One region of the Trichococcus sp. TS_SC_9 genome, then DNA from elsewhere that is predicted to be linked to it. Evidence: a T-box and tRNA genes for the amino acid it is inferred to sense, from the RefSeq annotation. Region 1 holds a T-box; the other regions hold tRNA genes.
The links. The T-box of region 1 lies ahead of argS (arginine--tRNA ligase). A T-box ahead of a tRNA ligase gene usually reads a tRNA of that ligase, here a tRNA-Arg.
Positions count from the first base shown of each region.

Region 2: it has a tRNA-Arg gene. The T-box ahead of argS (arginine--tRNA ligase) is inferred to sense a tRNA for this amino acid. The anticodon was not compared.
Region 3: it has a tRNA-Arg gene. The T-box ahead of argS (arginine--tRNA ligase) is inferred to sense a tRNA for this amino acid. The anticodon was not compared.
Region 4: it has a tRNA-Arg gene. The T-box ahead of argS (arginine--tRNA ligase) is inferred to sense a tRNA for this amino acid. The anticodon was not compared.

Region 1 covers NZ_CM149591.1:324,596-329,908, reverse strand. Annotated here, with positions in the region: gene AC0J5I_RS01420 (dihydrofolate reductase family protein) at 1-341, shown strand, start outside; gene AC0J5I_RS01415 (DNA alkylation repair protein) at 354-1,010, opposite strand; gene AC0J5I_RS01410 (alpha/beta hydrolase) at 1,117-1,875, shown strand; gene AC0J5I_RS01405 (GNAT family N-acetyltransferase) at 1,934-2,545, shown strand; T-box leader at 2,609-2,880, shown strand; gene argS (arginine--tRNA ligase) at 3,003-4,700, shown strand; gene AC0J5I_RS01395 (GyrI-like domain-containing protein) at 5,059-5,313, shown strand, end outside.
Region 2 covers NZ_CM149591.1:2,239,546-2,244,858, reverse strand. Annotated here, with positions in the region: gene AC0J5I_RS10830 (hypothetical protein) at 1-561, shown strand, start outside; tRNA gene AC0J5I_RS10825 (tRNA-Glu) at 653-724, opposite strand; tRNA gene AC0J5I_RS10820 (tRNA-Ile) at 741-814, opposite strand; tRNA gene AC0J5I_RS10815 (tRNA-Met) at 883-955, opposite strand; tRNA gene AC0J5I_RS10810 (tRNA-Glu) at 988-1,059, opposite strand; tRNA gene AC0J5I_RS10805 (tRNA-Ser) at 1,087-1,174, opposite strand; tRNA gene AC0J5I_RS10800 (tRNA-Ile) at 1,213-1,286, opposite strand; tRNA gene AC0J5I_RS10795 (tRNA-Gly) at 1,298-1,368, opposite strand; tRNA gene AC0J5I_RS10790 (tRNA-Asp) at 1,370-1,445, opposite strand; tRNA gene AC0J5I_RS10785 (tRNA-Met) at 1,468-1,540, opposite strand; tRNA gene AC0J5I_RS10780 (tRNA-Ser) at 1,570-1,659, opposite strand; tRNA gene AC0J5I_RS10775 (tRNA-Ile) at 1,680-1,753, opposite strand; tRNA gene AC0J5I_RS10770 (tRNA-Met) at 1,768-1,841, opposite strand; tRNA gene AC0J5I_RS10765 (tRNA-Ala) at 1,852-1,924, opposite strand; tRNA gene AC0J5I_RS10760 (tRNA-Pro) at 1,938-2,011, opposite strand; tRNA gene AC0J5I_RS10755 (tRNA-Arg) at 2,026-2,099, opposite strand; tRNA gene AC0J5I_RS10750 (tRNA-Leu) at 2,105-2,190, opposite strand; tRNA gene AC0J5I_RS10745 (tRNA-Gly) at 2,238-2,309, opposite strand; tRNA gene AC0J5I_RS10740 (tRNA-Thr) at 2,313-2,388, opposite strand; tRNA gene AC0J5I_RS10735 (tRNA-Leu) at 2,400-2,481, opposite strand; tRNA gene AC0J5I_RS10730 (tRNA-Lys) at 2,485-2,557, opposite strand; tRNA gene AC0J5I_RS10725 (tRNA-Val) at 2,563-2,635, opposite strand; rRNA gene rrf (5S ribosomal RNA) at 2,647-2,762, opposite strand; rRNA gene AC0J5I_RS10715 (23S ribosomal RNA) at 2,854-5,313, opposite strand, start outside.
Region 3 covers NZ_CM149591.1:1,216,714-1,222,026, forward strand. Annotated here, with positions in the region: rRNA gene AC0J5I_RS05820 (23S ribosomal RNA) at 1-1,661, shown strand, start outside; rRNA gene rrf (5S ribosomal RNA) at 1,753-1,868, shown strand; tRNA gene AC0J5I_RS05830 (tRNA-Asn) at 1,891-1,964, shown strand; tRNA gene AC0J5I_RS05835 (tRNA-Lys) at 1,979-2,051, shown strand; tRNA gene AC0J5I_RS05840 (tRNA-Leu) at 2,055-2,136, shown strand; tRNA gene AC0J5I_RS05845 (tRNA-Thr) at 2,148-2,223, shown strand; tRNA gene AC0J5I_RS05850 (tRNA-Gly) at 2,227-2,298, shown strand; tRNA gene AC0J5I_RS05855 (tRNA-Leu) at 2,346-2,431, shown strand; tRNA gene AC0J5I_RS05860 (tRNA-Arg) at 2,437-2,510, shown strand; tRNA gene AC0J5I_RS05865 (tRNA-Pro) at 2,529-2,602, shown strand; tRNA gene AC0J5I_RS05870 (tRNA-Ala) at 2,618-2,690, shown strand; tRNA gene AC0J5I_RS05875 (tRNA-Met) at 2,702-2,775, shown strand; tRNA gene AC0J5I_RS05880 (tRNA-Ile) at 2,790-2,863, shown strand; tRNA gene AC0J5I_RS05885 (tRNA-Ser) at 2,884-2,973, shown strand; tRNA gene AC0J5I_RS05890 (tRNA-Met) at 3,003-3,075, shown strand; tRNA gene AC0J5I_RS05895 (tRNA-Asp) at 3,165-3,240, shown strand; tRNA gene AC0J5I_RS05900 (tRNA-Gly) at 3,242-3,312, shown strand; tRNA gene AC0J5I_RS05905 (tRNA-Ile) at 3,324-3,397, shown strand; tRNA gene AC0J5I_RS05910 (tRNA-Ser) at 3,434-3,521, shown strand; tRNA gene AC0J5I_RS05915 (tRNA-Glu) at 3,549-3,620, shown strand; tRNA gene AC0J5I_RS05920 (tRNA-Val) at 3,700-3,772, shown strand; tRNA gene AC0J5I_RS05925 (tRNA-Glu) at 3,798-3,869, shown strand; tRNA gene AC0J5I_RS05930 (tRNA-Glu) at 3,971-4,042, shown strand; tRNA gene AC0J5I_RS05935 (tRNA-Glu) at 4,144-4,215, shown strand; tRNA gene AC0J5I_RS05940 (tRNA-Val) at 4,232-4,304, shown strand; tRNA gene AC0J5I_RS05945 (tRNA-Asp) at 4,307-4,379, shown strand; tRNA gene AC0J5I_RS05950 (tRNA-Phe) at 4,399-4,471, shown strand; tRNA gene AC0J5I_RS05955 (tRNA-Tyr) at 4,485-4,565, shown strand; tRNA gene AC0J5I_RS05960 (tRNA-Trp) at 4,589-4,659, shown strand; tRNA gene AC0J5I_RS05965 (tRNA-His) at 4,678-4,750, shown strand; tRNA gene AC0J5I_RS05970 (tRNA-Gln) at 4,758-4,829, shown strand; tRNA gene AC0J5I_RS05975 (tRNA-Cys) at 4,852-4,922, shown strand; tRNA gene AC0J5I_RS05980 (tRNA-Leu) at 4,968-5,051, shown strand.
Region 4 covers NZ_CM149591.1:640,715-646,027, reverse strand. Annotated here, with positions in the region: rRNA gene AC0J5I_RS03025 (23S ribosomal RNA) at 1-1,969, shown strand, start outside; rRNA gene rrf (5S ribosomal RNA) at 2,061-2,176, shown strand; tRNA gene AC0J5I_RS03015 (tRNA-Asn) at 2,199-2,272, shown strand; tRNA gene AC0J5I_RS03010 (tRNA-Lys) at 2,287-2,359, shown strand; tRNA gene AC0J5I_RS03005 (tRNA-Leu) at 2,363-2,444, shown strand; tRNA gene AC0J5I_RS03000 (tRNA-Thr) at 2,456-2,531, shown strand; tRNA gene AC0J5I_RS02995 (tRNA-Gly) at 2,535-2,606, shown strand; tRNA gene AC0J5I_RS02990 (tRNA-Arg) at 2,639-2,712, shown strand; tRNA gene AC0J5I_RS02985 (tRNA-Pro) at 2,732-2,805, shown strand; tRNA gene AC0J5I_RS02980 (tRNA-Ala) at 2,821-2,893, shown strand; tRNA gene AC0J5I_RS02975 (tRNA-Met) at 2,905-2,978, shown strand; tRNA gene AC0J5I_RS02970 (tRNA-Ile) at 2,993-3,066, shown strand; tRNA gene AC0J5I_RS02965 (tRNA-Ser) at 3,087-3,176, shown strand; tRNA gene AC0J5I_RS02960 (tRNA-Met) at 3,206-3,278, shown strand; tRNA gene AC0J5I_RS02955 (tRNA-Asp) at 3,368-3,443, shown strand; tRNA gene AC0J5I_RS02950 (tRNA-Gly) at 3,445-3,515, shown strand; tRNA gene AC0J5I_RS02945 (tRNA-Ile) at 3,527-3,600, shown strand; tRNA gene AC0J5I_RS02940 (tRNA-Ser) at 3,640-3,727, shown strand; tRNA gene AC0J5I_RS02935 (tRNA-Glu) at 3,755-3,826, shown strand; tRNA gene AC0J5I_RS02930 (tRNA-Val) at 3,843-3,915, shown strand; tRNA gene AC0J5I_RS02925 (tRNA-Asp) at 3,918-3,990, shown strand; tRNA gene AC0J5I_RS02920 (tRNA-Phe) at 4,010-4,082, shown strand; tRNA gene AC0J5I_RS02915 (tRNA-Tyr) at 4,096-4,176, shown strand; tRNA gene AC0J5I_RS02910 (tRNA-His) at 4,191-4,263, shown strand; tRNA gene AC0J5I_RS02905 (tRNA-Gln) at 4,272-4,343, shown strand; tRNA gene AC0J5I_RS02900 (tRNA-Cys) at 4,366-4,436, shown strand; tRNA gene AC0J5I_RS02895 (tRNA-Leu) at 4,482-4,565, shown strand; gene AC0J5I_RS02890 (winged helix-turn-helix transcriptional regulator) at 4,726-5,064, shown strand.

The sequences.
Region 1 (5,313 bases):
AATTCCCGCATGCAGGCCGGGACTGTTATGTCCTTTCCCGGACGGAGCGCATCGCTGATGATCAGGTCCATTTTTACAGCGGATCTCCCGAAAAATTGTTGGATCAGATACGACGCAAGCCCGGAAAAGACATCTTTATCGATGGCGGTTCTGAAGCAATCGACCTGTTCCGGAAAAAGGGGATGATTGATAGCTATACTGTATCCATCATCCCAATTTTGCTGGGAGAAGGCATTCCGTTGTTCAAAGAGAACGAAAAGGAGCTGTCTTTGAAATTGGTTGAAGCAACAACTTTTGAATCCGGATTGGTGCAGCTCACCTACGAGCCAATCCAAAAATAAAGGCTACTCGTTTCAGACATACTTGCTGCCTTCGCGGATGCTCAGATTGGCCAGATCCTCCTTATGCGCGGAAATGAATGCGCGGACCCAATCGGGATTCGTTTTGCTGAAATCTCGCAGACTCCAACCAATGGCTTTATTGATGAAGAATTCTTTCTGGTTAAGATTGTTCTGGATGATTTCCGCCAGTAAAGCCGTGTCCGTCTTGGATTTAAAACCGAGTTGATGGTCGATGGCGACGCGACGAAGCCAAATGTCGTCCGCCAGGCTCCATTCCTGCAGGGTCGGCTTGCATTCCGGATAACGTTGGACGATCGATCCGACAACTCCATCCAGCCCGTCGACGGTATCCCACCAAGATTTTGTCTGGATGTACTTCTTCAGCTTCGGTAAGTCTTCCGGACCCAGGCAATCTTGGATCGCCAGAAGATAGTCGACGCCCGCATACTGGAATTCCCGTTCATCCCTTTCGAAGCACTGATCGACGAAATCGAAGTCGACTCTCTTTTCTTTTTTTGCAATTGCAAGAAATTTTTTATATGCTGCTTTCCGCGGGCCCGTCGCGATTCCTAAGAACGGGAATTGATTACGCATATAGGCCGACATCTGGGGAGCGCGTTCTTCATCGTGCAATGCCAGCAAAGATTCAAAAATGCCATCATACCACATGGTGTTAACCTGCCTTTCATAGGTGGATGCGACTTGTAAGTCACTCGTCATAATCACTTTAGAACAGTTTTTGTAAAAGTGCAATCATGATTCGAAGGAGGATACTATGGAAAAAAACAGGAAATCCAGCTGGATCCGTAAACTACTCATCGGATTGGCTGTAGTTGCAGTGATTGTTGCAGGTGCGTTCTTTTGGTACGTAAATGACTATTATAAAGCGACAGCAAGTGCGGTCGAGGCGCTGCAGTCGGATGGATCGGTCACGATCACCGAAACCGATGACGCGATCACCTTTGCGCCGAATGGGGAAGATCCAGAGGAAGGCATCATCTTTTATCCGGGCGGAAAGGTGGAAGCGGAAGCCTATGCGCCTTTGTTGCGCAGCTTGGCCGAAGCGGATTTGTTGGTGGTCGTCGCCAAGATGCCTTTCCATTTGGCGGTCTTTGATGCCAATGCGGCAGAAACGATCATGGAACAGGAAGAGAGTGTGCAGGATTGGTATCTCGCCGGGCATTCCTTGGGTGGAGTCATGGCTTCCAGTTTTGCGGCTGACCAAGCTGATGAGGTAGCAGGCTTGATTTTCCTGGCGTCCTATCCGTCCAGTGATTTGACCGACGCGCCGTTCCCGGTTCTTTCCATCTACGGTTCGGAGGATGAAGTCCTGAATCGCGAAAGCTACGGTGAAGCGCAAGAAAAGCTGCCGGATGACTATACGGAAATCGTGCTGGATGGCGGTAATCATGGCCAGTTCGGCGATTACGGAATGCAAGCGGAGGATGGGACTGCAACCATCTCTACCAATCAGCAGCAACAACTGACTGTTGAAGTCATCACATCATTTATCGAAAACAACCGCCAGCCATAATGCAGCGGATCAAATAATAAGCAAAATTTACCTAAGATTTGCACGAAGGGAAGAAAATATGACAGAAATAACGATGGCGAAAATGAGCCAATTAACGGAAGCCCAAAAAGAGGAAGTCAGAAAAATTTTCGTCACCAGCTATTACAAGGACATGAAGACGTTGCACCGGGATACCGAGCGCTTGCTGGGCGGATTCCGCAGGCTGCTGCAGGAGGACCTGATCCAGGTTGCGATGGACGGGGATCGCCCGGTCGCGATGGTAGGTTGTTCGACCAACCAACGCCGTGCCATGGAAGTGAACAAGGAAGATTTCTTGGCAAACTTCGGATTCATCTGGGGGCATGTCGGTTATTTCAGCTTCCATAAAGAATACGGGGAGCCCTTGCCAATCGACGATGAGACGCTTTATTTTGAGTGCGTGGCAACCAATGAAGCGGATCGGCGCCAAGGTGTTGCCGGTAAGATGCTGCTCAAGTTGATCGAAACGGAACCTTACCGAACTTTCTCCTTGGATGTCGTTGACAGCAACGGACGGGCTCAAAGTGTTTACGAACGGATCGGCTTCCGCGAAGTGCATCGGAAAAAATCATGGATTGGAAAAATTTTCATGGACTATTCGGAAAGCATTTGGATGAGCCGCCCGAAGCATTTGCCGAATCCATCGGAATGATGGGGAAGTCAAAAATCAATTAGACAAACAGGGCTGGCTTTGATATAGTATTACAGATACTAAACACATTCATTGATGAAGAAAGTACTTCGTGCAATGTTCACAGCGAGCGGGGAAGGTGGAAGCCCGCAACGGAGCGAAGAAGGAAACGCACTTCAGAGAAAGTGACTTGAAGACAAACGTGATCCCCCTGTTCATCGGACATCTGAGAAAGAACGTTTGTGAGTAGCGTCATTCGGTTTAGCCCCGTTAGCGGTTCAAAAGGATAAAATAATCAGAGCCCATCTGTGTTGCTTTATCGAATTAGAGTGGTACCACGGATATTCGTCTCTATTTTGCCAGGGCAGAATAGGGGCTTTTTTTATCGTTATCGCAGATTGGCGGCACCTAAAGAGAAGACAAGTGATCCATTCATCATATGGATAAGTAGAGGCATATAATAAAGGAGCAGAAAAATATGGATTATAAAAAGATTGTTGCTGAAGAGATTCAAAAGTTGGTACCGGAGCATTTAAGCTACGATCAAGTGTACCAATTGCTGGAAGTACCTAAATATACAGAGCACGGGGATGTCGCATTTCCGGCATTCGCACTAGCGAAAGCTTTGCGCAAAGCGCCGCAAGCCATCGCCGTAGATTTGGCGGCACAACTGAACCATCCCTACATCGAAAAGGTGGAAGCAGTGGGCCCGTACGTCAATCTGTTCCTTGAAAAAGCAGCGGTAACGAATACGGTCCTGCATGAAATTGCGGCCGAGAAGCAAGCATTCGGAACAGCCGATATCGGAAAAGGCGGCAATGTGCCGATTGATATGTCCTCGCCGAACATCGCGAAACCGATCTCGATGGGTCATTTGCGCTCTACGGTCATCGGAAATTCTTTGGCCAACATTATGAAGAAAGTCGGCTTCAATCCAATCAAAATCAACCATTTGGGCGACTGGGGCACGCAATTCGGTAAGCTGATCGTGGCCTACAAATTGTGGGGCGACGAAGAAAAAGTCAAAGCTGAGCCGATCAATGAATTGTTGACTCTGTATGTCCGTTTCCACACGGAAGCAGAATCAGACGATACCATGAACGACGAAGCCCGCGCTTGGTTCAAGAAATTGGAAGATGGCGATGAGGAAGCTTTGCATCTTTGGGAGTGGTTCCGTTCTGAATCGCTGCAGGAATTCATGAAAATCTACGATATGTTGGGGATCACTTTCGATTCCTTCAACGGCGAAGCTTTCTACAACGATAAAATGGAAGAAGTCGTTGAACTGCTGGACAAAGCCGGTATCCTGACTCAGGACCGCGGCGCAACCATCGTTGATTTGGAAAAATACAACCTGAATCCTGCTTTGATCAAAAAATCGGACGGCGCAACCTTGTACATCACCCGCGACTTGGCTGCAGCGATCTACCGCAAACGCAACTATGATTTTGCGATGTCACTGTATGCAGTCGGCAATGAACAAAGCAACCACTTCAAACAACTGAAAGCCGTTCTGAAAGAGCTTGGCTACGACTGGGCAGAAAACATGCACCATATCCCGTTCGGCCTGATCACGCAAGGCGGCAAGAAACTGTCGACGCGTCAAGGGAAAGTCATCTTGCTTGAGGAAGTCCTGAACGAAGCGACCGAGCTTTCCTTGAAGCAAATCAACGAGAAGAATCCGACATTGGAAGACAAAGAAGCAGTCGCCAAAGCAGTCGGCGTCGGCGCTGTCGTTTTCCATGACCTGAAAAATGATCGTCTGAACAATTTTGACTTCGATTTGGAGGAAGTCGTGCAATTCGAAGGCGAAACAGGCCCTTATGTCCAATATACAAACGCACGCGGTTTGAGCATCCTGCGCAAAGCGGCAGTCGAACTGGACACAACCGAAGCAGCCGACCTTGGTCTGGATGATGCTTACGCATGGGAAGTCGTGAAACTGTTGAACAGTTTCCCTGAAATCATCCAACAAGCCTACGAAAAATTCGAGCCATCCGTGATCGCGAAATACACGATCCACTTGTCCCAAGCATTCAATAAATATTACGGCAACACCAAAGTGCTGGTGGAAGACGACAAACGCAACGCCCGTTTAGCACTTGTCCAGTCCGTAGCCACAGTCCTGCAAGAAGGCCTAAGACTCCTAGGCGTCCAATCCCCAGAAAAAATGTAGGATACGATGAATCCCGGGTAGAAATCGAGCACTAAGGGGACAGACACAGAGCGGACGTTTTTTGTCCGCGTGGGGTTGTCAACTTAGACGGAGATTTCTGGGATTCAGAGTTCGACTAAATAGGATGAGATGAATCATCCTTCTTAAAAAAACCAAAAAGCCTAAAATTATGCACATAGTTTTGGGCTTTTTGATTTGTTCCAAAAAAACTCTTCCCTGCGTTGAGAACACCCGGAAATAAGGCGGTTTTTCGACACTTGATGCACCAAAACGGTTTTTTTCTGAAAAGTATGCTATCCTTATATTGAAGTTTTCAAAGTCGGTGCATCGCAAGCCTTGTTAAAGGGGGTTTTGTAAAATGGGAAGAATTTCAGACATCACATTGACCAATCAACCGGAGCAGCGCATCATTTCCATCAAAACGGAAACGACGCTGAAAAATATGCAGACGAAGATAGGGGACTGCCGCGAAAAAGTCCTGACCTATCTGAATTTGTTGGAAGAACTGCCTGCAGGTCCCTGTTTCACGATCTATTACTCATTCACGAAGCAAAATGTCGAAATTGAAGTTGGTTATCCGATCGCAAAATTATTGCCGCCGCAGGATGATATC
Region 2 (5,313 bases), 1.2 Mb from region 1:
CTTTCGATCGGATCTTTGACCATCATTTTCTCTTTATCGAATGTGTTCCTGGCTGCCCTTCTTTTGCTGTATTTTGTTTACTCGATCTTACAATTTTATCCGTACAGTATGACAAACACTTTTTACGAGATACTGCTGAGACCGTTCTTTAAAATATTGATTCTCTCATCTGTATCCTTTTTTTCGCAAGCAAACTTTATCCCACTTCAGCTGCAATACGAATTGCTTCCGTTGATCCTGTTCCATATCTTTTGTTTGATACAGATTCAAATCAAAAATACCACAGGCAGCGATCGCCCAATGACTTATTATCAACAACTGCTTCTGAAGCACTCAAAATTTCTGAAAATGACTTCCTTCATGCTAGCCTATGCCACAGCAATCTTTCAAATATTTAATCTCAGCAGCTCGCTATGGGCCATCAGCTTATTCGGATTGTCCACACTACTGGTCTTTCCTTTATTCAAAAAAAGATTTCAAGCCGCCCTCAGAATTGAACATTATCTGTCCAACTACAGTTTTCTTTTCACGCTGGGTTATTCCATACTATTCTTGGTCTAACAGAAACAGGCAGCTGCACCAGTCGAATTGACGGGTGTAGCTGCCTGTTTACGTGTAAGAAAAAAGCACTCAAAAGAGTGCTTTGCAATGATGATCCGTACGGGAATCGAACCCGTGTTACCGCCGTGAAAGGGCGGTGTCTTAACCGCTTGACCAACGGACCATAAAGATAGTACAAATGGGCCTAAATGGACTCGAACCATCGACCTCACGCTTATCAGGCGTGCGCTCTAACCAGCTGAGCTATAGGCCCTTCAAAAGCGCATGACGCGAATCGGATTCGCGATAGTAGATCCTTCATTCAACTGAAATAAGAATCAATTGCGGGGACAGGACTTGAACCTGTGACCTCCGGGTTATGAGCCCGGCGAGCTGCCAACTGCTCCACCCCGCGATAATTTTATTATGACCTAAAGGTCATGACAATGATCCGTACGGGAATCGAACCCGTGTTACCGCCGTGAAAGGGCGGTGTCTTAACCGCTTGACCAACGGACCAATCTTTTATTCTTTGCGATAAAGCTACGGAGAAGGAGGGATTTGAACCCTCGCGCCGCGTTAACGACCTACACCCTTAGCAGGGGCGCCTCTTCAGCCACTTGAGTACTTCCCCATAACAAGAAATTTCTGTTAATATTGTTGCTTTATCAATGGGCCTAAATGGACTCGAACCATCGACCTCACGCTTATCAGGCGTGCGCTCTAACCAGCTGAGCTATAGGCCCTTCTTTAAAAAAGCGGGTGAGGAGAATCGAACTCCCGACATCAGCTTGGAAGGCTGGGGTTTTACCACTAAACTACACCCGCATGGCGGCTCCGACGGGATTTGAACCCGCGATCTCCTGCGTGACAGGCAGGCATGTTGACCCCTACACCACGGAACCATGCGTTAAAAAAAGAAAACAATTGCGGGGACAGGACTTGAACCTGTGACCTCCGGGTTATGAGCCCGGCGAGCTGCCAACTGCTCCACCCCGCGATAATAATACAATGGCCTGAGGCCACTAAAGGAGGATAAGGGATTCGAACCCTTGCGCGCTTTTACACGCCTGACGGTTTTCAAGACCGTTCCCTTCAGCCGGACTTGGGTAATCCTCCATAAGCTGATAATTTTTTCATGGACCTTGCAGGACTCGAACCTGCGACCGGACGGTTATGAGCCGTCTGCTCTAACCAACTGAGCTAAAGGTCCGAAGCAAGGTATAATAGCGGCGAAGGGGGTCGAACCCATGACCTTCCGGGTATGAACCGGATGCTCTAGCCATCTGAGCTACACCGCCAAAAAAAAAATGGAGCCTAGCGGGATCGAACCGCTGACCTCCTGCGTGCAAGGCAGGCGCTCTCCCAGCTGAGCTAAGGCCCCATAATTTCAGTGATCGGGAAGACAGGATTCGAACCTGCGACCCCTTGGTCCCAAACCAAGTGCTCTACCAAGCTGAGCTACTTCCCGTTGTATTCTATTAATGCACCCAACAGGAGTCGAACCTGTAACCGCTTGATTCGTAGTCAAGTACTCTATCCAATTGAGCTATGGGTGCCTAAATGCCGAGAATCGGAATCGAACCGATACGGTGATCACTCACCGCAGGATTTTAAGTCCTGTGCGTCTGCCAGTTCCGCCACCCCGGCATGTTACTTTTTGTTGCAATCATAAGGTCTGGCATAGTCCTTATGAAAGCGGAAGACGGGGTTCGAACCCGCGACCCCCACCTTGGCAAGGTGATGTTCTACCACTGAACTACTTCCGCGAATGGTGCCGGCTAAAGGATTCGAACCCTCGACCCTCTGATTACAAATCAGATGCTCTACCAACTGAGCTAAGCCGGCGTATTAAATTATGCGGGTGGAGGGACTTGAACCCCCACGCCTTGCGGCGCTAGATCCTAAATCTAGTGCGTCTGCCAATTCCGCCACACCCGCAAATGAGTTATGCAGGGCTCGAACCTGCGACCCTCTGATTAAAAGTCAGATGCTCTACCAACTGAGCTAATAACTCATGAATGGAGGTTGACGGGATCGAACCGCCGACATTCTGCTTGTAAGGCAGACGCTCTCCCAGCTGAGCTAAACCTCCATAATATAAATGCGCGGCAACGTCCTACTCTCACAAAGGGAAACCCTTCACTACAATCGGCGCTAAGAAGCTTAACTTCTGTGTTCGAGATGGGAACAGGTGTGACCTTCTTGCCATCGTCACCGCACATTTTTCAAGAGAACGTTGTTCTCTCAAAACTGAATCTACAAATTTAAAGGGAACCCGAAAACACCGCTTGAGTTTTCATCTTTTAAAAATTGGTTAAGTCCTCGACCGATTAGTATTGGTCCGCTCCATACATCGCTGTACTTCCACTCCCAACCTATCTACCTGATCATCTCTCAGGGGTCTTACTCACTTAAAGTGATGGGAAATCTCATCTTGAGGGGGGCTTCACGCTTAGATGCTTTCAGCGTTTATCCCGTCCACACATAGCTACCCAGCGATGCTCTTGGCAGAACAACTGGTACACCAGCGGTGTGTCCATCCCGGTCCTCTCGTACTAAGGACAGCTCCTCTCAAATTTCCAACGCCCGCGACGGATAGGGACCGAACTGTCTCACGACGTTCTGAACCCAGCTCGCGTACCGCTTTAATGGGCGAACAGCCCAACCCTTGGGACCGACTACAGCCCCAGGATGCGATGAGCCGACATCGAGGTGCCAAACCTCCCCGTCGATGTGAACTCTTGGGGGAGATAAGCCTGTTATCCCCAGGGTAGCTTTTATCCGTTGAGCGATGGCCCTTCCATGCGGAACCACCGGATCACTAAGCCCGACTTTCGTCCCTGCTCGACTTGTAGGTCTCGCAGTCAAGCTCCCTTCTGCCTTTACACTCTACGAATGATTTCCAACCATTCTGAGGGAACCTTTGGGCGCCTCCGTTACATTTTTGGAGGCGACCGCCCCAGTCAAACTGCCCGTCTGACACTGTCTCCCTGCTCGCTAAGAGCAGCGGGTTAGAGTGGTCATATCACAAGGGTAGTATCCCACCGTTGCCTCCTCCGAGACTGGCGTCCCGGTATCATTGGCTCCTACCTATCCTGTACATGTGATACAAACACGCAATATCAAACTGCAGTAAAGCTCCATGGGGTCTTTCCGTCCTGTCGCGGGTAACCAGCATCTTCACTGGTACTATAATTTCACCGAGTCTCTCGTTGAGACAGTGCCCAAATCGTTACGCCTTTCGTGCGGGTCGGAACTTACCCGACAAGGAATTTCGCTACCTTAGGACCGTTATAGTTACGGCCGCCGTTTACTGGGGCTTCAATTCAAAGCTTCGCTTGCGCTAACCTCTCCTCTTAACCTTCCAGCACCGGGCAGGCGTCAGCCCCTATACGTCATCTTTCGATTTTGCAGAGACCTGTGTTTTTGATAAACAGTCGCTTGGGCCTATTCACTGCGGCTGACCTTGCGGTCAGCACCCCTTCTCCCGAAGTTACGGGGTCATTTTGCCGAGTTCCTTAACGAGAGTTCTCTCGCACACCTTAGGATTCTCTCCTCAACTACCTGTGTCGGTTTGCGGTACGGGCAGTTACTTTCTCACTAGAAGCTTTTCTTGGCAGTGTGACATCAGGAACTTCGCTACTAAATTTCGCTCCCCATCACAGCTTGTCCTTAAGAGAAAAAGCATTTCACTCGTTCTCAGACTTGCTGCTTGGACACACATTTCCGATCGTGTGCATTCCTTAGCCTCCTGCGTCCCTCCATCGCTCAAACAAAAGCAACTGGTACAGGAATATCAACCTGTTGTCCATCGCCTACGCCTATCGGCCTCAGCTTAGGTCCCGACTAACCCTGGGAGGACGAGCCTTCCCCAGGAAACCTTAGTTATTCGGTGGACGGGATTCTCACCCGTCTTGCGCTACTCATACCGGCATTCTCACTTCTAAGCGCTCCACCAGTCCTCACGATCTGGCTTCGATGCCCTTAGAACGCTCTCCTACCACGGAACCCGAAGGTTCCATCCACAGCTTCGGTGATCTGTTTAGCCCCGGTAAATTTTCGGCGCAGGGTCACTCGACTAGTGAGCTATTACGCACTCTTTAAATGATGGCTGCTTCTGAGCCAACATCCTAGTTGTCTATGCAACCCCACATCCTTTTCCACTTAACAGATACTTTGGGACCTTAGCTGGTGGTCTGGGCTGTTTCCCTTTTGACTACGGATCTTATCACTCGCAGTCTGACTCCCGGATCTAAATCAATGGCATTCGGAGTTTATCTGAATTCGGTAACCCGAGAAGGGCCCCTAGTCCAAACAGTGCTCTACCTCCATGATTCGCATATCCGAGGCTAGCCCTAAAGCTATTTCGGAGAGAACCAGCTATCTCCAAGTTCGATTGGAATTTCTCCGCTACCCACACCTCATCCCCGCACTTTTCAACGTGCGTGGGTTCGGTCCTCCAGTGCGTATTACCGCACCTTCAACCTGGACATGGGTAGGTCACTTGGTTTCGGGTCTACGACCTCATACTTATTCGCCCTATTCAGACTCGCTTTCGCTGCGGCTCCGTCTTTGCAACTTAACCTTGCATGAAATCGTAACTCGCCGGTCCATTCTACAAAAGGTACGCCATCACCCATTAACGGGCTTTGACTACTTGTAGGCACACGGTTTCAGGTACTGTTTCACTCCCCTTCCGGGGTGCTTTTCACCTTTCCCTCACGGTACTGGTTCACTATCGGTCACTAGGGAGTATTTAGCCTTGGGAGA
Region 3 (5,313 bases), 890 kb from region 1:
AGATCGTGAGGACTGGTGGAGCGCTTAGAAGTGAGAATGCCGGTATGAGTAGCGCAAGACGGGTGAGAATCCCGTCCACCGAATAACTAAGGTTTCCTGGGGAAGGCTCGTCCTCCCAGGGTTAGTCGGGACCTAAGCTGAGGCCGATAGGCGTAGGCGATGGACAACAGGTTGATATTCCTGTACCAGTTGCTTTTGTTTGAGCGATGGAGGGACGCAGGAGGCTAAGGAATGCACACGATCGGAAATGTGTGTCCAAGCAGCAAGTCTGAGAACGAGTGAAATGCTTTTTCTCTTAAGGACAAGCTGTGATGGGGAGCGAAATTTAGTAGCGAAGTTCCTGATGTCACACTGCCAAGAAAAGCTTCTAGTGAGAAAGTAACTGCCCGTACCGCAAACCGACACAGGTAGTTGAGGAGAGAATCCTAAGGTGTGCGAGAGAACTCTCGTTAAGGAACTCGGCAAAATGACCCCGTAACTTCGGGAGAAGGGGTGCTGACCGCAAGGTCAGCCGCAGTGAATAGGCCCAAGCGACTGTTTATCAAAAACACAGGTCTCTGCAAAATCGAAAGATGACGTATAGGGGCTGACGCCTGCCCGGTGCTGGAAGGTTAAGAGGAGAGGTTAGCGCAAGCGAAGCTTTGAATTGAAGCCCCAGTAAACGGCGGCCGTAACTATAACGGTCCTAAGGTAGCGAAATTCCTTGTCGGGTAAGTTCCGACCCGCACGAAAGGCGTAACGATTTGGGCACTGTCTCAACGAGAGACTCGGTGAAATTATAGTACCAGTGAAGATGCTGGTTACCCGCGACAGGACGGAAAGACCCCATGGAGCTTTACTGCAGTTTGATATTGCGTGTTTGTATCACATGTACAGGATAGGTAGGAGCCAATGATACCGGGACGCCAGTCTCGGAGGAGGCAACGGTGGGATACTACCCTTGTGATATGACCACTCTAACCCGCTGCTCTTAGCGAGCAGGGAGACAGTGTCAGACGGGCAGTTTGACTGGGGCGGTCGCCTCCAAAAATGTAACGGAGGCGCCCAAAGGTTCCCTCAGAATGGTTGGAAATCATTCGTAGAGTGTAAAGGCAGAAGGGAGCTTGACTGCGAGACCTACAAGTCGAGCAGGGACGAAAGTCGGGCTTAGTGATCCGGTGGTTCCGCATGGAAGGGCCATCGCTCAACGGATAAAAGCTACCCTGGGGATAACAGGCTTATCTCCCCCAAGAGTTCACATCGACGGGGAGGTTTGGCACCTCGATGTCGGCTCATCGCATCCTGGGGCTGTAGTCGGTCCCAAGGGTTGGGCTGTTCGCCCATTAAAGCGGTACGCGAGCTGGGTTCAGAACGTCGTGAGACAGTTCGGTCCCTATCCGTCGCGGGCGTTGGAAATTTGAGAGGAGCTGTCCTTAGTACGAGAGGACCGGGATGGACACACCGCTGGTGTACCAGTTGTTCTGCCAAGAGCATCGCTGGGTAGCTATGTGTGGACGGGATAAACGCTGAAAGCATCTAAGCGTGAAGCCCCCCTCAAGATGAGATTTCCCATCACTTTAAGTGAGTAAGACCCCTGAGAGATGATCAGGTAGATAGGTTGGGAGTGGAAGTACAGCGATGTATGGAGCGGACCAATACTAATCGGTCGAGGACTTAACCAATTTTTAAAAGATGAAAACTCAAGCGGTGTTTTCGGGTTCCCTTTAAATTTGTAGATTCAGTTTTGAGAGAACAACGTTCTCTTGAAAAATGTGCGGTGACGATGGCAAGAAGGTCACACCTGTTCCCATCTCGAACACAGAAGTTAAGCTTCTTAGCGCCGATTGTAGTGAAGGGTTTCCCTTTGTGAGAGTAGGACGTTGCCGCGCTTTTTTTTGTATACAGAATTATTCCGCAATAGCTCAGTTGGTAGTAGCGCATGACTGTTAATCATGATGTCGTAGGTTCGAGTCCTACTTGCGGAGTTTTTTCTTAAGATGAGTTATTAGCTCAGTTGGTAGAGCATCTGACTTTTAATCAGAGGGTCGCAGGTTCGAGCCCTGCATAACTCATTTGCGGGTGTGGCGGAATTGGCAGACGCACTAGATTTAGGATCTAGCGCCGCAAGGCGTGGGGGTTCAAGTCCCTCCACCCGCATAATTTAATACGCCGGCTTAGCTCAGTTGGTAGAGCATCTGATTTGTAATCAGAGGGTCGAGGGTTCGAATCCTTTAGCCGGCACCATTCGCGGAAGTAGTTCAGTGGTAGAACATCACCTTGCCAAGGTGGGGGTCGCGGGTTCGAACCCCGTCTTCCGCTTTCATAAGGACTATGCCAGACCTTATGAAAGCAACAAACAGTAACATGCCGGGGTGGCGGAACTGGCAGACGCACAGGACTTAAAATCCTGCGGTGAGTGATCACCGTATCGGTTCGATTCCGATTCTCGGCATATAGGCACCCATAGCTCAATTGGATAGAGTACTTGACTACGAATCAAGCGGTTACAGGTTCGACTCCTGTTGGGTGCATTTTTTAATATTTTCAAACGGGAAGTAGCTCAGCTTGGTAGAGCACTTGGTTTGGGACCAAGGGGTCGCAGGTTCGAATCCTGTCTTCCCGATTCAACAATCTTCACGGGGCCTTAGCTCAGCTGGGAGAGCGCCTGCCTTGCACGCAGGAGGTCAGCGGTTCGATCCCGCTAGGCTCCATTTTCATTTTTGGCGGTGTAGCTCAGATGGCTAGAGCATCCGGTTCATACCCGGAAGGTCATGGGTTCGACCCCCTTCGCCGCTATTATACCTTGCTTCGGACCTTTAGCTCAGTTGGTTAGAGCAGACGGCTCATAACCGTCCGGTCGCAGGTTCGAGTCCTGCAAGGTCCATGAAAAAATTATCAGCTTATGGAGGATTACCCAAGTCCGGCTGAAGGGAACGGTCTTGAAAACCGTCAGGCGTGTAAAAGCGCGCAAGGGTTCGAATCCCTTATCCTCCTTTAGTGGCCTCAGGCCATTGTATTATTATCGCGGGGTGGAGCAGTTGGCAGCTCGCCGGGCTCATAACCCGGAGGTCACAGGTTCAAGTCCTGTCCCCGCAATTGTCATGATTGTCGCTGCTTCAGCAGCTTACAAGCATGATACACTTGGGCGCAAGCCCACAGTGTAACCTCAAAAAATTTTAACGCATGGTTCCGTGGTGTAGGGGTCAACATGCCTGCCTGTCACGCAGGAGATCGCGGGTTCAAATCCCGTCGGAGCCGCCATGCGGGTGTAGTTTAGTGGTAAAACCCCAGCCTTCCAAGCTGATGTCGGGAGTTCGATTCTCCTCACCCGCTTTTTTAAAGAAGGGCCTATAGCTCAGCTGGTTAGAGCGCACGCCTGATAAGCGTGAGGTCGATGGTTCGAGTCCATTTAGGCCCATTGATAAAGCATACAGATAGTGGAGTTCTCTTTTAAGGGGAAGTACTCAAGTGGCTGAAGAGGCGCCCCTGCTAAGGGTGTAGGTCGTTAACGCGGCGCGAGGGTTCAAATCCCTCCTTCTCCGTAGCTTTATCGTAAAGAATAAAAGCATGGTCCGTTGGTCAAGCGGTTAAGACACCGCCCTTTCACGGCGGTAACACGGGTTCGATTCCCGTACGGATCATTGTCATGGTTGTTGCAGCTTCAGCTGTTGTACAAACATGATACACTTGAGCGTCAGCTCACAGTGTTTCCAGCATTATGGAGGTTTAGCTCAGCTGGGAGAGCGTCTGCCTTACAAGCAGAATGTCGGCGGTTCGATCCCGTCAACCTCCATTGCATTATTTATTTCCAATCTTATGGTCCGTTGGTCAAGCGGTTAAGACACCGCCCTTTCACGGCGGTAACACGGGTTCGATTCCCGTACGGATCATCATCCTAGCTGTTGCGGCTCTAGCTGCTTAACGAACAGGATACAAATGGACGTCAGTTCCAACCAATCATTCTCTATCTTAATAGTATTTTCAACCTTACGGTCCGTTGGTCAAGCGGTTAAGACACCGCCCTTTCACGGCGGTAACACGGGTTCGATTCCCGTACGGATCATCATCCTAACTGTTGTGGCTCGGGCTGCTTAACGGACAGGATACGAATGGATGTCAGTTCTGTCCAATCAATCTCCATCTTAATAATATATTCAACCTTATGGTCCGTTGGTCAAGCGGTTAAGACACCGCCCTTTCACGGCGGTAACACGGGTTCGATTCCCGTACGGATCATTGTTTCCAGCATTATGGAGGTTTAGCTCAGCTGGGAGAGCGTCTGCCTTACAAGCAGAATGTCGGCGGTTCGATCCCGTCAACCTCCATTGGTTCCGTGGTGTAGGGGTTAACATGCCTGCCTGTCACGCAGGAGATCGCGGGTTCAAATCCCGTCGGAGCCGTTTTTTTAAATTTTATTTTGGTCTGATAGCTCAGTTGGTAGAGCACTTGATTGAAGCTCAAGGTGTCGGCGGTTCGAATCCGTCTCGGACCATTTTTTATATGATGGAGGGATAGCGAAGTGGCTAAACGCGGCGGACTGTAAATCCGCTCTTTCGGGTTCGGCAGTTCGAATCTGCCTCCCTCCATTTTTTAAAAGCTTACTCTGAATAGGGGTATAGTTTAAAGGTAGAACAACGGTCTCCAAAACCGTCGGTGTGGGTTCAAGTCCTACTACCCCTGTATCAACATTATATTATGGCGATTGTGGCGAAGTGGTTAACGCACCGGTTTGTGGATCCGGCATTCGTGGGTTCAATTCCCATCAGTCGCCCTCTTATTGGGCTATCGCCAAGCGGTAAGGCAACAGACTTTGACTCTGTCATTCGTTGGTTCGAATCCAGCTAGCCCAGTTTTTTTTAATAGTAACACCTCGGCGGTATAGCCAAGTGGTAAGGCACAGGTCTGCAAAACCTCTATCACCGGTTCAAATCCGGTTACCGCCTTTCCATAAGTACAAGTAAGATGGAAAATTGCATTCTTCATATCATGCCGGCGTGGCGGAATTGGCAGACGCGCTGGACTCAAAATCCAGTGCCCGCAAGGGCGTGCCGGTTCGACCCCGGCCGCCGGTATCATACAAAAAAGCCCAGAGAGATGGTTTCCATCTTTCTGGGCTTTTTTTGGCATGGTGATTATGTGCGGCAAGTTTGCTTGGAGCCACAGGATATCTGAACTCCGGTGAAGCTAGGGTTCGCAGGAGTTCAGGTGTCGATTACGCTATTCAGTTCCGGTGAGCAACCCTTAACAGGAGCTGAGCGCCTGGATTGTTTCTTACCTCCGGCGAATCTGTCCTCATCGGAGGTGAGGGCCCCCAGCCTAAACTATCTCGATTCA
Region 4 (5,313 bases), 320 kb from region 1:
GATAAACTCCGAATGCCATTGATTTAGATCCGGGAGTCAGACTGCGAGTGATAAGATCCGTAGTCAAAAGGGAAACAGCCCAGACCACCAGCTAAGGTCCCAAAGTATCTGTTAAGTGGAAAAGGATGTGGGGTTGCATAGACAACTAGGATGTTGGCTCAGAAGCAGCCATCATTTAAAGAGTGCGTAATAGCTCACTAGTCGAGTGACCCTGCGCCGAAAATTTACCGGGGCTAAACAGATCACCGAAGCTGTGGATGGAACCTTCGGGTTCCGTGGTAGGAGAGCGTTCTAAGGGCATCGAAGCCAGATCGTGAGGACTGGTGGAGCGCTTAGAAGTGAGAATGCCGGTATGAGTAGCGCAAGACGGGTGAGAATCCCGTCCACCGAATAACTAAGGTTTCCTGGGGAAGGCTCGTCCTCCCAGGGTTAGTCGGGACCTAAGCTGAGGCCGATAGGCGTAGGCGATGGACAACAGGTTGATATTCCTGTACCAGTTGCTTTTGTTTGAGCGATGGAGGGACGCAGGAGGCTAAGGAATGCACACGATCGGAAATGTGTGTCCAAGCAGCAAGTCTGAGAACGAGTGAAATGCTTTTTCTCTTAAGGACAAGCTGTGATGGGGAGCGAAATTTAGTAGCGAAGTTCCTGATGTCACACTGCCAAGAAAAGCTTCTAGTGAGAAAGTAACTGCCCGTACCGCAAACCGACACAGGTAGTTGAGGAGAGAATCCTAAGGTGTGCGAGAGAACTCTCGTTAAGGAACTCGGCAAAATGACCCCGTAACTTCGGGAGAAGGGGTGCTGACCGCAAGGTCAGCCGCAGTGAATAGGCCCAAGCGACTGTTTATCAAAAACACAGGTCTCTGCAAAATCGAAAGATGACGTATAGGGGCTGACGCCTGCCCGGTGCTGGAAGGTTAAGAGGAGAGGTTAGCGCAAGCGAAGCTTTGAATTGAAGCCCCAGTAAACGGCGGCCGTAACTATAACGGTCCTAAGGTAGCGAAATTCCTTGTCGGGTAAGTTCCGACCCGCACGAAAGGCGTAACGATTTGGGCACTGTCTCAACGAGAGACTCGGTGAAATTATAGTACCAGTGAAGATGCTGGTTACCCGCGACAGGACGGAAAGACCCCATGGAGCTTTACTGCAGTTTGATATTGCGTGTTTGTATCACATGTACAGGATAGGTAGGAGCCAATGATACCGGGACGCCAGTCTCGGAGGAGGCAACGGTGGGATACTACCCTTGTGATATGACCACTCTAACCCGCTGCTCTTAGCGAGCAGGGAGACAGTGTCAGACGGGCAGTTTGACTGGGGCGGTCGCCTCCAAAAATGTAACGGAGGCGCCCAAAGGTTCCCTCAGAATGGTTGGAAATCATTCGTAGAGTGTAAAGGCAGAAGGGAGCTTGACTGCGAGACCTACAAGTCGAGCAGGGACGAAAGTCGGGCTTAGTGATCCGGTGGTTCCGCATGGAAGGGCCATCGCTCAACGGATAAAAGCTACCCTGGGGATAACAGGCTTATCTCCCCCAAGAGTTCACATCGACGGGGAGGTTTGGCACCTCGATGTCGGCTCATCGCATCCTGGGGCTGTAGTCGGTCCCAAGGGTTGGGCTGTTCGCCCATTAAAGCGGTACGCGAGCTGGGTTCAGAACGTCGTGAGACAGTTCGGTCCCTATCCGTCGCGGGCGTTGGAAATTTGAGAGGAGCTGTCCTTAGTACGAGAGGACCGGGATGGACACACCGCTGGTGTACCAGTTGTTCTGCCAAGAGCATCGCTGGGTAGCTATGTGTGGACGGGATAAACGCTGAAAGCATCTAAGCGTGAAGCCCCCCTCAAGATGAGATTTCCCATCACTTTAAGTGAGTAAGACCCCTGAGAGATGATCAGGTAGATAGGTTGGGAGTGGAAGTACAGCGATGTATGGAGCGGACCAATACTAATCGGTCGAGGACTTAACCAATTTTTAAAAGATGAAAACTCAAGCGGTGTTTTCGGGTTCCCTTTAAATTTGTAGATTCAGTTTTGAGAGAACAACGTTCTCTTGAAAAATGTGCGGTGACGATGGCAAGAAGGTCACACCTGTTCCCATCTCGAACACAGAAGTTAAGCTTCTTAGCGCCGATTGTAGTGAAGGGTTTCCCTTTGTGAGAGTAGGACGTTGCCGCGCTTTTTTTTGTATACAGAATTATTCCGCAATAGCTCAGTTGGTAGTAGCGCATGACTGTTAATCATGATGTCGTAGGTTCGAGTCCTACTTGCGGAGTTTTTTCTTAAGATGAGTTATTAGCTCAGTTGGTAGAGCATCTGACTTTTAATCAGAGGGTCGCAGGTTCGAGCCCTGCATAACTCATTTGCGGGTGTGGCGGAATTGGCAGACGCACTAGATTTAGGATCTAGCGCCGCAAGGCGTGGGGGTTCAAGTCCCTCCACCCGCATAATTTAATACGCCGGCTTAGCTCAGTTGGTAGAGCATCTGATTTGTAATCAGAGGGTCGAGGGTTCGAATCCTTTAGCCGGCACCATTCGCGGAAGTAGTTCAGTGGTAGAACATCACCTTGCCAAGGTGGGGGTCGCGGGTTCGAACCCCGTCTTCCGCTTCAAATTTAGATAGTGCTTTGCACTGTCTTTTGCACCCATAGCTCAATTGGATAGAGTACTTGACTACGAATCAAGCGGTTACAGGTTCGACTCCTGTTGGGTGCATTTTTCACATAATTATCACCGGGAAGTAGCTCAGCTTGGTAGAGCACTTGGTTTGGGACCAAGGGGTCGCAGGTTCGAATCCTGTCTTCCCGATTCAACAATCTTCACGGGGCCTTAGCTCAGCTGGGAGAGCGCCTGCCTTGCACGCAGGAGGTCAGCGGTTCGATCCCGCTAGGCTCCATTTTCATTTTTGGCGGTGTAGCTCAGATGGCTAGAGCATCCGGTTCATACCCGGAAGGTCATGGGTTCGACCCCCTTCGCCGCTATTATACCTTGCTTCGGACCTTTAGCTCAGTTGGTTAGAGCAGACGGCTCATAACCGTCCGGTCGCAGGTTCGAGTCCTGCAAGGTCCATGAAAAAATTATCAGCTTATGGAGGATTACCCAAGTCCGGCTGAAGGGAACGGTCTTGAAAACCGTCAGGCGTGTAAAAGCGCGCAAGGGTTCGAATCCCTTATCCTCCTTTAGTGGCCTCAGGCCATTGTATTATTATCGCGGGGTGGAGCAGTTGGCAGCTCGCCGGGCTCATAACCCGGAGGTCACAGGTTCAAGTCCTGTCCCCGCAATTGTCATGATTGTCGCTGCTTCAGCAGCTTACAAGCATGATACACTTGGGCGCAAGCCCACAGTGTAACCTCAAAAAATTTTAACGCATGGTTCCGTGGTGTAGGGGTCAACATGCCTGCCTGTCACGCAGGAGATCGCGGGTTCAAATCCCGTCGGAGCCGCCATGCGGGTGTAGTTTAGTGGTAAAACCCCAGCCTTCCAAGCTGATGTCGGGAGTTCGATTCTCCTCACCCGCTTTTTTAAAGAAGGGCCTATAGCTCAGCTGGTTAGAGCGCACGCCTGATAAGCGTGAGGTCGATGGTTCGAGTCCATTTAGGCCCATTGATAAAGCAACAATATTAACAGAAAATTTCTTGTTATGGGGAAGTACTCAAGTGGCTGAAGAGGCGCCCCTGCTAAGGGTGTAGGTCGTTAACGCGGCGCGAGGGTTCAAATCCCTCCTTCTCCGTAGCTTTATCGCAAAGAATAAAAGCATGGTCCGTTGGTCAAGCGGTTAAGACACCGCCCTTTCACGGCGGTAACACGGGTTCGATTCCCGTACGGATCATTGTTTCCAGCATTATGGAGGTTTAGCTCAGCTGGGAGAGCGTCTGCCTTACAAGCAGAATGTCGGCGGTTCGATCCCGTCAACCTCCATTGGTTCCGTGGTGTAGGGGTTAACATGCCTGCCTGTCACGCAGGAGATCGCGGGTTCAAATCCCGTCGGAGCCGTTTTTTTAAATTTTATTTTGGTCTGATAGCTCAGTTGGTAGAGCACTTGATTGAAGCTCAAGGTGTCGGCGGTTCGAATCCGTCTCGGACCATTTTTTATATGATGGAGGGATAGCGAAGTGGCTAAACGCGGCGGACTGTAAATCCGCTCTTTCGGGTTCGGCAGTTCGAATCTGCCTCCCTCCATTCTTATTATTATGGCGATCGTGGCGAAGTGGTTAACGCACCGGTTTGTGGATCCGGCATTCGTGGGTTCAATTCCCATCGGTCGCCCTCTTTATTGGGCTATCGCCAAGCGGTAAGGCAACAGACTTTGACTCTGTCATTCGTTGGTTCGAATCCAGCTAGCCCAGTTTTTTCAAATAGTAACACCTCGGCGGTATAGCCAAGTGGTAAGGCACAGGTCTGCAAAACCTCTATCACCGGTTCAAATCCGGTTACCGCCTTTCCATAAGTACAAGTAAGATGGAAAATTGCATTCTTCATATCATGCCGGCGTGGCGGAATTGGCAGACGCGCTGGACTCAAAATCCAGTGCCCGCAAGGGCGTGCCGGTTCGACCCCGGCCGCCGGTATCACACAAAATAGGCTCTCAACGATCACATCATCGTTGAGAGCCTGTTTTTTTGCATAGTTATACACGAAACTGAAAGGAATATTTGAAATAAGCGCTTTTTAGGTATATAATTCGTGGTAACTTACAAAAAGAAACCTACTATCTATGAGGTGAAAAAGATGCTGACTAAAGAAGAATTGCCATTTTGCCCGGTTGCGACAACCGTCGATCTGATCGGAAATAAATGGAAACTGCTGATAATGCGTGAATTGTTGACAGGAACCAAGCGTTTTAATGAAATGCACCGATTGGTTGAGGGTATTAGCCAAAAAGTATTGACTGAAAATCTTCGGAAGATGGAGACGGATGGGATTGTGAAACGGGAAGTATTTGCTGAAGTGCCCCCCAGAGTGGAATATTCATTAACCGATCTTGGGGATTCCTTAAGACCTATCATCAACAGCATGAGTGACTGGGGAACGGATTATATCAAAAATAATCTATTGGAACAAAAATAAGCCAGCATAGGAAGGAGGGGGCCGGATTGCGCATCCGCTCTTTTTTGTAATCCGATGCGGCTGCCAAAAGTTGTATCATTTTCATACTCCCTTTTGAAGCGTTATAATGCTTCAAAAGGGAGTTTTTTTTGCATTCCCTTGTGTAAGTATCCTTCTAGCAGCAGGTTACAAAAAGGTAAGTACCTGATAAAAAAGTGCGTACTATTGTAAGGGCATCTTTAACGATATAGTCAGAGTATGGAAATCTGT